DNA from 2 places in the Massilia phyllosphaerae genome. Region 2 is predicted to be linked to the other one. Evidence: predicted binding sites of a transcription regulator. Region 2 holds the regulator's gene; the other holds the start of a gene.
What was found. The regulator LexA, encoded in region 2, represses DNA repair genes until DNA is damaged. The targets are predictions, from matches to a motif close to ACTGTATNNNNATACAGT.

Region 1 (7,147 bases), on a different contig from region 2:
CGGCAGGCCGATGGCGGCGGAGTCGTATTTATAAAAGCGCTGCACGCCGCCGAAGCAGGCGTGTTCACTGAGGAGTTCGGGCATGGCGGAATCCATCGGAGCTCGCAGGGACAAGTTAACGATAGCGCAAGTATGCCCGATCCGCGCCGATGGCGTCGACTCAGCGCCAGGCGCGGGCTTAGCCGCCGCCGATGCCGCGCATCACGCGGCCGGTGCCTTCGCACTCGGGGCAGGTCTTGCCGTTGTCGAGCTTGCCGCTGCCGCCGCAGCTTTCGCACAAGTCTTCAGCGGCACCCGGCGTGCCCGGTTCGGCTTCGTCGCCAGGTTTCAGATCGGGATCGGGGGTCATGCTCATGGGCGGCCTCGCTGCTGGGTGGTTGAAAGTGGACATCACTTCGATGACGCAACCATTCTAGGCTCACCCATCCGATGATGGCGCACGGGCGGCATTGCGTCGCCATTCATGCAAGGAGCATAGCTTGTCATCGAGATTTCACGCAGCCATGCGAAATTTGCTTGACTTTGGCAAATGCTGGCAAATACTCCCTAGGGCTTAACCCGTAACCATCTTAATCCTCATCAAAACCAGGAGTTGCGATGCCCCAAGATAACCTCGACCACAGCGGCAGCGACTTTGTCGTGCCTTACCAGCGACGCGATGCGCGTCAAAAAGACATTGTCGACCTCGGCATCGCGCTCCAGCAGCGCAGCAATACGATGTCCGCGCTCGAATACCTGCGTTCCCAGGATGTGGGTAACGACGTCATCGAACGCGTGCTCACCGAGCCGGGGCGCAGGCGCTCGTGGAGCGTATAATGGGGACGCAAGTCGTATGCGGGCGGCATGAACGGCATGCGGCGTGCTCGCACATGGTGGGGTGCCGGATGTGCTTTCTCCACCAGGCAGTGACGGCGTCGATTTTGCCTAGCTCACAAGTTGCCCACGCAACGGGCAACTTGTTGAAAGCCGCATCTGCGCTTGTTTCCAGCTTGTCAAGGGGGTATTTTTCCACAAACTTATGCACAGATTTTGTGGATATCTGACATATATCAATGTCTTCCTTGAGCTAGCGCAAATTGGGCCTACTAGGGCGTGCTAGTTAGCGTTATCGATGTGATTTTGCTACAAGCGCAGCTTGGCCTGGCGCGACTGCCTCTTGCGTTCGGCCACTGGATAAATGTACAGTTGAGCATCTGATCCAGTCCGCCAATGACCGCCGCCCACGCTACCGCTGGTTTCGCCGCCGTTTCCGCATCCGCCATCGCTGCTGCGGACTCTGCCGTGCCCGATCCTTTCGGCAGCCTGAACCCGGCGCAGCGCGAGGCGGTCGAGCACGGTATCGGCGCGGCCTTGCCCCAGCCGCTGTTGGTCGTGGCCGGTGCCGGCTCGGGCAAGACCAACACGCTGGCGCACCGGGTGGCACGCCTGATCCAGTCGGGGGCGGATCCGCAGCGCATCCTGCTGCTGACGTTTTCGCGCCGTGCCGCCAATGAAATGGGCCAGCGTGCCGCCGCCGTCCTGCAGCGCCTGTTCGGCACTGCGGGCGCGCCGGGCCTGATGGCCAGGCTGCCGTGGGCCGGGACCTTCCACAGCATCGGCGCGCGCCTGCTCCGTGAATACGCCGGCAACATCGGCCTGGACGCTGCTTTCACGATCAACGACCGCGGCGATTCCGAAGACCTGATGGGCATGGTGCGCCAGGAAATCGGCCTCGGCCACAATGGCGGGCAGGGCAACCAGAAACGCTTTCCGCTGAAAGGGACCTGCCTGGCGATCTATTCGCGCGTGGTCAACAGCCGCGAACCGCTGGATGCCGTGCTGCAGACGACCTTCCCCTGGTGCGCCGAATGGGAAGAACAATTGAAACGCCTGTTCGGCGCCTATGTCGACGCCAAACAGGCGCAGAACGTGCTCGACTACGACGACCTGCTGCTGTTCTGGGCCGAGATGGCCGCCGATCCCGAGCTGGGCCCGGCCATCGGCGCCCAGTTCGATCACGTGCTGGTCGACGAATACCAGGACACCAATCGCCTGCAGGCGGCCATCCTGCACGGCATGAAGCCGGACGGTGCCGGTGTGATGGTGGTCGGCGACGATGCCCAGGCCATCTATTCCTTCCGCGGCGCGACGGTGCGCAACATCATGGAGTTCCCGCAGCAATTCTCGCAGCCGGCGCGCATCGTCACGCTCGACCGCAACTACCGCTCGACGCAGCCGATCCTGGATGCCTCGAATGCCGTGATCGCCGCGGCCGTCGAGCGCCATGCCAAGACGCTGTGGACCGACAAGGCGGGCTGCGGCAAGCCGCAACTGGTGCTGATTCCCGACGAAGCCGAGCAGGCGCGCTGGGTCTGCAACCGTGTACTGGAGCAGCGCGAAGCCGGCATCAAGCTGAGCCAGCAAGCGGTGCTGTTCCGCGCCGCCAGCCACAGTGCGGCCCTGGAGCTCGAGCTGGTGCGACGGAATATCCCCTTCGTCAAATTCGGCGGCCTGAAGTTCCTTGAGGCGGCCCACATCAAGGACGTGCTGGCCGTGCTGCGCTTCGTCCAGAACCCGAGCGGGCGCCTGGCCGGGTTCCGCGTCGTCCAGCTGATTCCCGGGATCGGGCCGGCGACGGCGGCCCGTTGCATGGATGCGCTAGCGGAAGCGGCCGAGCCGGCTGCTGCACTGGCAGGCTTTGCCGTGCCGGCGCGGGCGCGCGACGACTGGGATGCCTTCGTGGCGTTGTTCGCCGCGCTGCGCGCGCCCGGCCTGCGCTGGCCGATGGAGATCGAGCTGGTCAGGAACTGGTACCAGCCCCACCTCGAGCGCCTGTACGACGACGCAACGGTGCGCGCCGCCGACCTCGAGCAACTGGTGGCATTGGCCGGCGGCTACGGCTCGCGCGAGTCGTTCCTGACCGAGCTGACCCTCGATCCGCCGGAGGCGACGAGCGACCGGGCCGGCGCGCCGCTGCTGGACGAGGATTACCTGATCCTGTCGACGATCCATTCGTCCAAGGGCCAGGAATGGAAATCGGTGACGCTGCTGAACGTGGTCGACGGCTGCATCCCATCCGACATGGCCACCGGTTCCCTCGAGGACATCGAGGAAGAGCGGCGCCTGCTGTACGTGGCAATGACACGCGCCAAGGAAAACCTGCAGCTGGTGGTGCCGAACCGCTTCTTCATCAAGCAGCAGGCCCAGTTGGGCGACCGTCACGTCTATGCCCAGCGCACGCGCTTCATCAGCCCGGCGATGCTGAAGCATTTCGAGGAAGCGGTCTGGAACGATGCCGAGACGCTGCATAGCCGCAAACCGGTGCCGGATTCGGTCCGGATGCTGGTACGCGAGCGTGCGCGCAATGCCTGGAAATGACGAGTTTTAAATCCCAGTGGAAATAAATCGTGCCCTGGATGCGCGACATCGCGATTACCGTTGGCGAGTTATCCCCCAACGCATGATTTTGTAGGAATTTACCCTACTACTACGTCCTGCTGAAAACATATGCAATCGTAAGTCATTGATTGTAAAGGATTCAGTTTTTGCCTGTTGAACGAGCATTTTGTTGAAACCCGCATCAATACTGCGCTTCCGGCTTGTCAAGAGGCGCTTTTCCACATAGTTATCCACATTTCTTGTGGATATTAGAATAAAGGCCGTGGAATCAAGAGTTTAGGCAAAGCTCCTCAAAAACGCATTAGCATTTTCGTAACGTTAATTATTGCTCAAGATTAAGGCAGACGATGCCCCGCGCATAAAGCCTTTACTAAACGAAATTTCTCTCGACTGCTATTCGTGAAATAAAATTTCACCTAGAAAATATTCGTTCAGTTGCCAAGGGCAATGCGCAGGCGCCGCAATGCTTTCAGTGCACCTGCCGCAATACCGACTCCGTTGGCGGCTGCTATCGCCGGTTCGCGCGGATTGATACGGATCAGCGGGGCACGCTGTGTCTCGCACAGGCGCCGCACCGAGGGAATGTCGGTGCCGGCGCCCAGTTCGATGACGACCGGCCGCTGCGTCCGGGCACGCCAGGCCGTGAAGCGCTCATACTGTGCTTCGCTGCGCGCTTCCAGCCAGCGGCTGTCGTTGAACATCAATATGTTGGGGCGGGCCAGCGCGCCGCAGCGCGGGCAGGCCGGCAGTGGCGGCGCCATCGTGCAGGTCGATGGGTCGACCTCGGGACTCACCGCGTCTGCCGCCCAGATGGCGTCGCGGCAGGGCCGCGTGCATTGCAGGTGGTGGATCGAGCCGTGGTATTCGACGATATGGCCGGGGTCGAAGCCGGCGCGCTGGAACTGGCCATCGACGTTGCTGGTAAATACGAAGGCGCCGTGCGGCAGGGAAGCGCCCAGCGCCTTCAGGATCGCGAAGCCCTCATGCGGCACGGTCGCCCGGTACAGCGCCAGCCTGTGACCGTAGAAACCCCATGCCAGCGCCGGATCGGCTTCGAAGCTGTGCGGGTTGGCGATCTCGGCGAAGCGGATGCCGCGTGCGGCCAGCGGCGGATAGGCGCGCCAGAAACCATGGTCGCCGCGGAAGTCGGGCAAGCCGGAATCGACCCCGATGCCGGCGCCGGCGCCGATCAGCAGGGCGTCGGCATCGCGCACGAGGTCGGCCGCGCGGGCGATTGCGGCGTCGAGGCCGGCCTCATCGTGACCGGCATGGGGATCAGGAGGCATGCGGGTTCTTTTCATCCGTAAGTCGTTCTTGCGCATCGATGCGCTGCTGCAGGCTCTCCAGCGCCGCCAGGAAACGCTCGGCGGCCACGGCCGGCTTCCACGGTTCCCACGGCCGGCAGTCGTAGACCGCGGCCAGCGGATCGTCCTGCAGCACGGCGGCGCGGATGCGCAGCGTGTCGCGCACTTCCTTGGCCGACCAGCCGGCGACGTGCACGGCTTCGCTGGCCGCGGCCAGCCGGTCGGCGCGCTTGTGGCGCTCGTGCTCGGCCGGGGTCCAGGCCGGCAAGCCGTAGCGCAGGAACACCGTCTGTTCGAGGCGCCGCGTCAGCGCGCGGAAACCGTCGCCGAGGAAAGGTTTGAGCGGCGATACGGCGTCGAAGCCGAGCAAGCCTTCCTCGGCGTCGTGCAGCAGTTCGCGCAGTTCGATGACCGGCGCCAGGGGCGCGCCGGCCGGCGCGGCGGCGCGGCGCAGCAGCATCACGCTGATAGAGTGCTGGGCCACCGACAGCGGCAAGGGCCAGGCGGTGTGGCCGCCCCAGCGATAGGTGCGGGCCAGACCGAGCGCCAGGTCGGCATCGTCCCAGTCGAAAGGGGTCGGGTTCAGCAGGTCAAGCCGCTTGCCGGAAGGCATGCGGACCCAGGCGCGCATCTCGGGCGCCATCTCAGTGTGCGATGTTCGGAAAGCTCATGCGCCGATTTTACACACGCCGTGGCGCGTTCCCCGCGAGATTGATTTGGCCGAACACCGTCCTTGCGCGCGCCACTAGACTAAGAGCGCCTAACAAAACCTCCATGGCGGCGTTGCATCGTCTCGCCGTACTAACGTACTGTCTTCGACAATGCGCCTTGCCCTGAAGGTCTTGTTAGGCGCTCTATGCAAAATGGCATGCAAAGGAACCGACATGGGCGAGCATCCGAAACGCATCGATTGCGACGTGCTGGTGGTGGGAGGCGGCATCAACGGCGCCGGGATCGCGCGCGATGCCGCCGGGCGCGGCCTGCGCGCGGTGCTGTGCGAAAAGGACGACCTGGCCCAGCACACCTCGTCCGCGTCGAGCAAGCTGATCCATGGCGGCCTGCGCTACCTCGAGCAATACGAATTCGGGCTGGTGCGCAAGGCGCTGGCCGAACGCGAGGTCCTGCTCAAGAGCGCGCCCCACATCATGCATCCGCTGCGCTTCGTGATGCCGCAGCGCAGCGGCGGCGAGGCGCGCGAAGCGCGCCTCGGCAACATGCAGGGCGAGCGTCCGGCCTGGATGATTCGTGCCGGCCTGTTCCTGTACGACCACCTGGCGCGGCGCGACTTCCTGCCGGCATCGAGCAGCATCGACTTGCGCAATGATCCGGCCGGGGCCGCGCTGCAGCGCCGCTTCGCGCGCGCCTTCGTGTATTCCGACGCCTGGGTCGACGACGCGCGCCTGGTGGTGCTGGCCGCCGTCGATGCGCGCGAGCGCGGCGCCACCATCCTCACGCGCACGCGCTGCACGGCACTGCGGCGCGCGGCCGCGCGCTGGACGGCGACGCTGGCCGGGCCCAAGGGTGAACTGGCGGTGCAGGCGCGCTGCGTGGTGAATGCGGCGGGACCGTGGGCGGCGCGCTTCCTGCAGGAGGCGGTCGGCGGGCACATGGGCGCGCTGCGTCCGCTGCGGCTGGTGAAGGGGAGCCACATCGTGGTGCCGCGCCTGTTCGAGCACGAGCAGGCCTACCTGCTGCAGCAGCCGGACGGCCGCATCGTGTTCGCGCTGCCCTACGAAGGCGCGTTCACGCTGGTCGGCACCACCGACGTCGAGTACACCGGGGATCTCGACCGGGTGGCCATCAGCGCCGCCGAGACTTTATATTTGTGCGAGGCCGCCAACCGCTGCTTCGAACGCCGCATTGGCCGCGAGGACGTGGTGTGGAGCTATGCCGGCGTGCGTCCGCTGATCGCCGACGAAGGCGCCGGTAGCGCTTCCAGCGCCAGCCGCGACTACCGGTTCGAGACCGATAGCGACGGTGCGCCGCTGTTGTCCGTGTTCGGCGGCAAGGTGACGACCTTCCGCAAGCTGGCCGAGCAGGCTGTCGACTGGATCGCGCCGGCGCTGGGGCGGCGCGTGCCGGGCTGGACGGGCCACGCCTGCCTGCCGGGCGGCGACCTGTTCGGCAAGGAGCCGGATGCGCGCGGGGTGCTGGAATTCGACGCCTGGCTGCGCACCCGCCAGCAGCAATACGCGTGGCTGGCGCCGGCGCTGCTGGCGCGCTATGCTCGCGCCTACGGCACCCGCCTCGGTACCTTGCTGGCGCATTGCCGCACGCGTGCCGACCTCGGCGCCGAAGTCGTGCCGGGGCTGTTCGAAGTGGAACTCGATTATCTGCGCCGCCAGGAATGGGCGCAGTGCGCGGACGACGTGCTGTGGCGGCGCACCAAGCTGGGCCTGCACGTGGCGCCCGGGGCGGCGGCGCAGGTCGACGGCTGGCTGCAGGCGCGCGAGGCGGCGCAGGCC
Region 2 (7,147 bases):
CGCATCGCCAGCTGGGCGCCGCCCATCTCCATCGAGAAGATCGCCACCGGCAGGCCGGCTTCGATCGCGACGGCTTCGCCGATGTTGACCGAGAACGCGGTCTTGCCCATCGACGGACGGCCGGCCACGATGACCAGGTCGCCCGGCTGCAGGCCGGAGGTCATCTTGTCGAGGTCGATGAAGCCGGTCGGCACGCCGGTGATCTCGCCCTGGTTTTCGCGGCTGTAGAGTTCGTCGATGCGCTCGACCACCTGGGTCAGCAGCGGCTGCACCGGCAGCCAGCCCTGGGCGCCGCGGGCGCCCTGCTCGGCAATCGCGAAAATGCGTGATTCGGCTTCGTCGAGGATCTGCTTGACCTCGGCACCCTGCGGATTGAAGGCCTTGCCCGACACTTCGTCGGCCACGGTGATGAGTTGGCGCAGCACGCCGCGGTCGCGCACGATCTCGGCGTAACGGCGGATGTTGGCAGCGGATGGCGTATTTTGCGCCATCGCGTTCAGGTATTGCAGGCCGCCCACGTCCTCGGCCTTGCCGAGCTGGACGAGCGATTCGTAGACGGTGATCACGTCGGCGGGTTTGCCGGAATTGATCAGGCGGACCATCTGTTCGAAGATGATCCGGTGGTCGTAGCGGTAGAAATCCTCCGCATGCATGAAGTCGGCAATGCGGTCCCACGCCGCGTTATCGCGCAGGAGGCCGCCGATCACGGACTGTTCTGCTTCAATCGAATGCGGGGGAATGCGGAGCGACTCGATTTGCGGGTCTGCTGGGGTATTCATGGGCGGCATTATACCTGTTTGCCACCGACCGCTGAAATGATTGGTGAGTTTCCTCTAGTAAAAAGAACAAAAAAAAAGCCGGGATAACCCGGCTTTTTCTCATTCTTGCAACAGAACGATTATGCAGCTTCGCCCACGACGGCGATGGTCACGTCGACCACCACGTCGGTGTGCAGAGCGACAGCAACCGGGTGCTCGCCGGTGGTCTTCAGCGGACCGGTCGGCAGACGAACCTGTGCTTTTTCGACTGCGAAACCTTGCTTGGTCAGGGCTTCGGCGATGTCGAAGTTGGTCACGGAACCGAACAGACGGCCGTCGACGCCGGCTTTCTGGGCGATGGTGACGGTCATGCCGTTCAGCTTTTCGCCTTGGGCTTGCGAAGCGGACAGCTTTTCAGCAGCGGCTTTTTCCAGCTCGGCGCGCTTGACTTCGAACTCGGCGACAGCCGAGGTGGTCGCACGGCGGGCCATTTTTTGCGGGATCAGGAAGTTACGTGCGTAACCGTCCTTGACCTTGACGACGTCGCCCAGGTTGCCGACGTTGACGACTTTTTCCAGCAGGATAACTTGCATATTATTCTCCAGTATTTACTTGTGCTCGTTGCCGTAGCGACTTAAGCGTTGTGCAGGTCGGTGTACGGCAGCAGGGCCAGGTAACGTGCGCGCTTGATCGCGGTGTCAACTTGACGCTGGTAGTGCGCCTTGGTACCGGTCAGGCGAGCCGGCATGATCTTGCCGTTTTCCTGGACGAAATCCTTCAGGGTGTCGACGTCTTTGTAGTCAACCTGTTCCACGCCTGCAGCGGTGAAGCGGCAGAACTTCTTGCGCTTGAACAGCGGGTTCTGCTGTTTGCGCTTCAGTTTTTCTTTGGCTTTGTTTTTGTCGAACTTTTTACCGAATGCCATTTGAGGCTCCTGTATCTAAAAACGTGCTCGCTAGTCGATCGACTATTCGGCGGCACTGAAATCAATGATGTGAAACACCAGGGCTTTACTGTGACGGCTCTTCCTGGCGAGAAATCCTGTGAAGCGATGCACTGCGCCCAGTTCGGCGTTGGCGAATCGTCCCGAGATTTCACCCGCGGCGACCGCGGTCATCTCGAACTCGACCTGCCTGGCAATCCCCGCTTCCGTCTGCTGCGACTGGTGCTGCAAGGTCGCGCCGACGATCGGGATGCCGGCCGGGGTGTAACGCAGGGTATCGCGCTCGAGGATGCTGGCAACCAGCGACAGCTCGTTCACTACCCGTTCGCGTAAGCCAGTGGCTTAGGCTGCAGCGGCCGGAGCGGCTGCCTGCTCTGCGCGGTGGCTCTTGGCTGCGTCTTCGCGCTGGACCGACTTCATCATCGGCGACGGCGCGGTTTCAGCCTTCTTCATCTTCACGGTCAGGTGACGCAGCACGGCATCGTTGAACTTGAATGCGGTTTCCAGCTCGACCAGGGTCTCGTTGTCGCACTCGATGTTCATGCAGATGTAGTGTGCCTTCGGCAGTTTCTGGATCTGGTATGCCATTTGACGACGGCCCCAATCTTCGACGCGGTGGATGTTGCCGCCGCGCGAGGTGACCGTGGTCTTGTAGCGTTCGATCATCGCCGGGACCTGCTCGCTTTGGTCCGGGTGGACGATAAACACGATTTCATAATGACGCATGCATTACTCCTTGAGGACGTTAAACAGATGCCCACCTCGGCGTCAAGACGAGTGTGGGAAGGGAAAGCCCAACATTATAACCGGAAAAACGTCAAGCGCTCAATCGGTTTGTGATGCACTGGTTTGTGACAAAAAAATCGCCGAAATCCACGAATCCCCTTGCGTGCAGCGCAATACTGTACAAAAATACAGTCTGTCCCAGCACCCACGATTCACTGACCCCATGCTTAAGCTCACTGCAAGGCAAGAACAGATCCTTAACCTGATCAAGGAAGCCATCGACAACACCGGCTTCCCGCCGACCCGCGCCGAAATCGCGCAAGAGCTTGGCTTCCGCTCGGCCAACGCCGCCGAGGAACACCTGCAAGCCCTGGCGCGCAAGGGCGCGATCGAAATTTCTCCCGGCACCTCGCGCGGCATCCGCCTGCTCGGCGCCACCACGCCGGCCACGCCCGAGCCGGCCGCCATGCCGCACGTGCCGGCAGCCCTGCTGATGTCGCTGCCGCTGGTCGGCCGCGTCGCCGCCGGTTCGCCGATCCTGGCCCAGGAACACGTCGAGGCCAATTACGCGGTCGACCCGGCCATGTTCTCGGCCAAGCCCGACTTCCTGCTGAAGGTCAAGGGCTGGTCGATGCGCGACGCCGGCATCTGCGACGGCGACATCCTGGCCGTCAAGAAGGTCGACAGCGCCAAGAACGGCCAGATCGTGGTCGCCCGCATCGGCGAAGAAGTCACCGTCAAGCGCTACCGCAAGAACGGCACCGTCATCGAACTGCTGCCGGAAAACCCGGACTTCTCGGTGATCACGGTCGATCCGCAGACCGACGAGTTCGCGCTCGAAGGGCTGGCGGTTGGCTTGATGCGTTCCTGGCACTAAGGGATCAGAGCCCGGTTTCTGTTGGGGCTCTGCCCCCCCGGTTTCAGCTGCAACCTCGACCGAAGCCGCAAATAAAACGGCCTGCATTTTTGCAGGCCGTTTTCTTTTGCTGGTGGCTGAACACCGGGGTCAGAGCCCCTCAAAACCGACACCAGGCTCTGCCCCCTGCTCTGCACCCTTGCTCTGTTGGGCTAGCGATTCTCCGCCGGCTCCGGCGGCGGCGCGTTCTTGACCATCTCGTTGTGCTCGCTCACGTACGCCTCGGTGGCATTGCGCCAGGCCGTGAAATCGGCCACCACCAGCTTGCCGCCGACCTGGGTGTCTTCCGCCACTCGCTTGCCGACCTCGTCCAGGTGCGCGGTCGCCTTTTCCGTTTCGCTCGCCGTCATCAGCTTGCTTACGTCTTCGGGGATGCGCTTGGTCAGCGGCATCGACGCGTTCAGGTATTTCACGAAGCGGTTGTGGCAGGTTTCCCAGTCCTTCATCCTGGCGCTGTAGCGGTCGATGTCGTCGTTGACCTTGGACATGGCCGGGAAGCGCGGCGCCGGACAGCGGTAGTCGCCGCTGCGCAGGTCGGAACCATCGTATTTGACGATCCAGTAATCGATGTCGGCGCGGCGCGCCTCGCGCTGCTTCATCAGCTCGAGCGTGGCGATCGCCACCGCATTGCCCTTGGCCGCGGCCTTGCGGAACCATTCGGCGGCCTTGTCCATGTCCTCGAGACCCGCCTCGCCATAGAAATACATCTCGCCCAGGTGCTGCTGGGCCATCACGTTGCCGGCATTCGCCAGCTTGGTGTACTTCTGCAGCGCCTGCGGATAGGCTTTCTTGGCGAACAGGGCGTCGGCGTCGGCGAGCTCGTCCGCTATGACGGCGGTACTGCACATCAAGGCAGCGCAAAACAGGAGAGTTTTCATGACAGGCGTGATCGTAATGGAAAGCAATGTACGATCATAACGCCAGTGTGCCGCCGGCTCAACTGGAGAGCGCGGCGGCATAGGGGGTATTTACCGGAATTTACCGGCTCAGCCGTTCAAGGCGTCGCCGAAATCGCGCAACAGGTCATCGGTGTCCTCGATGCCGACCGATACCCGGATCAGCGACTCGGCGATGCCCATGCTGGCGCGGCGCTCCGCACCCATCTCGAAGAAGATCGTGTGCGCCACGGGAATCACCAGCGTGCGGGTATCGCCCAGGTTGCTTGCCGGGATCGCCACGCGCAGGCGGTTCAGGTAGTCGAAGCAGTCGATGCCGTCCTTCAGCTCGAACGAGAACAGCGAACCCGAGGCGCGGAACAACTCGCTCGTCCGCGCATGCTGCGGATGCGATGCCAGGCCCGGGTAATGCACGGCGGCGACCCGCTCGTCCGCTTCCAGCATGGTCGCCAGCGCCAGCGCGTTGCCGCAGGTGCGCTCCATGCGCAGCGCCAGGGTCTCGGCGCCGACCGCGATGTGGTGCGCCGCTTCCGGCGCCAGCGAGGCGCCGAAGTCGCGCAGCGACTTGGCGCGCAGCTGGGCCATGCCCTGGGCCTGCGGGGCCAGCTTGCGGAAGTTGGGGGCGATGTTCGGGTAGGCGCTCCAGTCGTAGACGCCGGTGTCGGTCAGGGCGCCGCCCAGCGCCATGCCGTGGCCGCCGATCGACTTGGTCAGCGAATTCACCACCAGGCCGGCACCGACCGCCTTCGGACGGAACAGGTAGGGCGTGGTCATGGTGTTGTCGACCACATACAAGATGCCGCGCTGGCGGCACAGCTCGCCGATGCGGGCCAGGTCGGCCACCTGGGTGCGCGGGTTGGCGATGGTCTCGACGAATACCAGGCGGGTGTTTTCCTGGAGTGCGGCTTCGACGTTGGCGACGTCGGTGGCGTCCACGAAAGACAACTCGGTGCCCTGCCCCGCCACGGTGTTCCACAGGCTGTTGGTGTTGCCGAACAGGAAGGAGGACGACACCACATGGTCGCCATCCTTCAGCAGCGCCTGGGCCAGGGCGCCGATCGCCGCCATGCCAGTGCCGAAGCACAGGGTGGCGACGCCGTCTTCCATCTGCGTGATCTTGTCTTCCAGCGCCGACACGGTCGGGTTGCCCTGGCGGCCGTAGCGGAAGCCCGGCTCCTTGCCCTGGAAGACCGAAGCCAGCTGGCGCGCATCGGTGTAGCCGAAGGCGACCGAGGTATGGATCGGCTTGTGCAGGGAGTTCTGCTCGATCGGCTTGCGGCGGTCGTTGTGGAGAATGGTGGTGGTGAAGCCGTAGGGAGTCTTGTCGCTCATGGTCGTTCTTGAAGTTTCGATGCTTGCAAATGAAAACGGGCGCCCGTGGCGCCCGATGATCTTACTTTATTCTGCCGCGACCGCAGGATTCAGGTTCAACTGGGTCCGCACCAGGTCGTCCGACGACTTGCCGGACGACTTGTGGCGGTGGTTCTCCAGCCGGTCCAGGTACTCCGGCGTGATGTCGCCGGTGATGTAGACGCCGTCGAAGCACGAGGCTTCCACGCTGGTCAGCGCCGGATTGACGTCCATGATCGACTTCTTCAGCGCCTCGATATCCTGGTAGACCAGGCGGTCGGCGGTGATCTCGCGGCACACCTCTTCCACCGTGCGGCCGTGGGCGATCAGTTCGTCGCGGGTCGGCATGTCGATGCCGTACACGTTCGGGTACAGCACCGGCGGCGCGGCCGAGGCGAAGAACACCTTGCGGGCGCCGGCTTCGCGCGCCATCTGCACGATCTCGCGGCTGGTGGTGCCGCGCACGATCGAGTCGTCGACCAGCAGCACGTTCTTGTCCTTGAATTCCGAGGCGATCGCGTTCAGCTTCTGGCGCACCGATTTCTTGCGCATGCCCTGACCCGGCATGATGAAGGTACGGCCGATGTAGCGGTTCTTGATGAAGCCTTCGCGGTATTCGACGCCGAGCTTCAGCGCCAGCTGGATCGCGGCCGGGCGCGAGGAATCCGGGATCGGCATCACGACATCGATGTCCTCGACCGGGATCTCCTGGCGGATCTTATCGGCCAGGTATTCGCCCATTTTCAGGCGGGTGGCATACACCGAGGCGCCGTCGATCACCGAGTCCGGGCGCGCCAGGTACACGTATTCGAAGGCGCACGGATTCAGCGACGGGTTCTGGGCGCACTGGCGCGCATGCATGTTGCTGTCGTTGTCGATCCAGACGGCTTCGCCCGGGGCGATGTCGCGCATGAAGCGGAAACCGAGGCCTTCCAGGGCCACCGATTCGCTGGCGACCAGGTATTCCGGGCCGTGCTCGGTCTCGTTGACGCCGATGCACAGCGGACGGATGCCAAACGGGTCGCGGAAGGCCAGCAGGCCGTGACCGGCGATCTGGGCGATCACGGCGTAGGCGCCGCGCACGCGCTTGTGCACCATGGCGACCGCCTTGAACACGGCTTCCTGGTCGAGCGAGTAGCCGTTGGCGGCCTGCTGGACTTCGTGGGCCAGCACGTTGAGCAGCACTTCCGAGTCGGAATCGGTGTTGATGTGGCGGCGGTCGTTGCGGAACAACTCGTCTTTCAAGTGCGCCTGGTTGGTCAGGTTGCCGTTGTGCGCCAGCGTGATGCCGAACGGCGCATTGACGTAGAACGGCTGTGCTTCCTCTTCGCTGGACGAACCGGCGGTCGGATAGCGGCAGTGGCCGATGCCGGAATTGCCTTGCAGCGAACGCATGTTACGTGTGCGGAACACGTCGCGCACGAGGCCGTTGGCCTTGTACATCGAGAACATGCTGCTGTGATTGGTTGCGATGCCTGCCGCATCCTGGCCGCGGTGCTGCAACAGCAGCAATGCGTCATACAACAGCTGGTTGACGGGGGCTTGCGAGACGACGCCG

Region 1: U1H99_RS20340 (ATP-dependent helicase) is a predicted target of LexA. The motif match lies at 1,169-1,186, and genes of this name have one in related genera.

The regions. Positions count from the first base shown of each region.
Region 1 is NZ_JAXSQX010000005.1:331,680-338,826, reverse strand. Features, by position in the region: gene fghA (S-formylglutathione hydrolase) at 1-84, opposite strand, end outside; gene U1H99_RS20350 (hypothetical protein) at 179-355, opposite strand; gene U1H99_RS20345 (hypothetical protein) at 598-816, shown strand; gene U1H99_RS20340 (ATP-dependent helicase) at 1,210-3,357, shown strand; gene U1H99_RS20335 (SIR2 family NAD-dependent protein deacylase) at 3,810-4,664, opposite strand; gene U1H99_RS20330 (phosphohydrolase) at 4,654-5,313, opposite strand; gene glpD (glycerol-3-phosphate dehydrogenase) at 5,546-7,147, shown strand, end outside.
Region 2 is NZ_JAXSQX010000001.1:1,275,166-1,282,312, reverse strand. Features, by position in the region: gene U1H99_RS05680 (replicative DNA helicase) at 1-779, opposite strand, end outside; gene rplI (50S ribosomal protein L9) at 899-1,351, opposite strand; gene rpsR (30S ribosomal protein S18) at 1,393-1,683, opposite strand; gene priB (primosomal replication protein N) at 1,726-2,019, opposite strand; gene rpsF (30S ribosomal protein S6) at 2,044-2,427, opposite strand; gene lexA (transcriptional repressor LexA) at 2,651-3,304, shown strand; gene U1H99_RS05650 (tetratricopeptide repeat protein) at 3,496-4,221, opposite strand; gene U1H99_RS05645 (cystathionine gamma-synthase family protein) at 4,330-5,571, opposite strand; gene purF (amidophosphoribosyltransferase) at 5,638-7,147, opposite strand, start outside.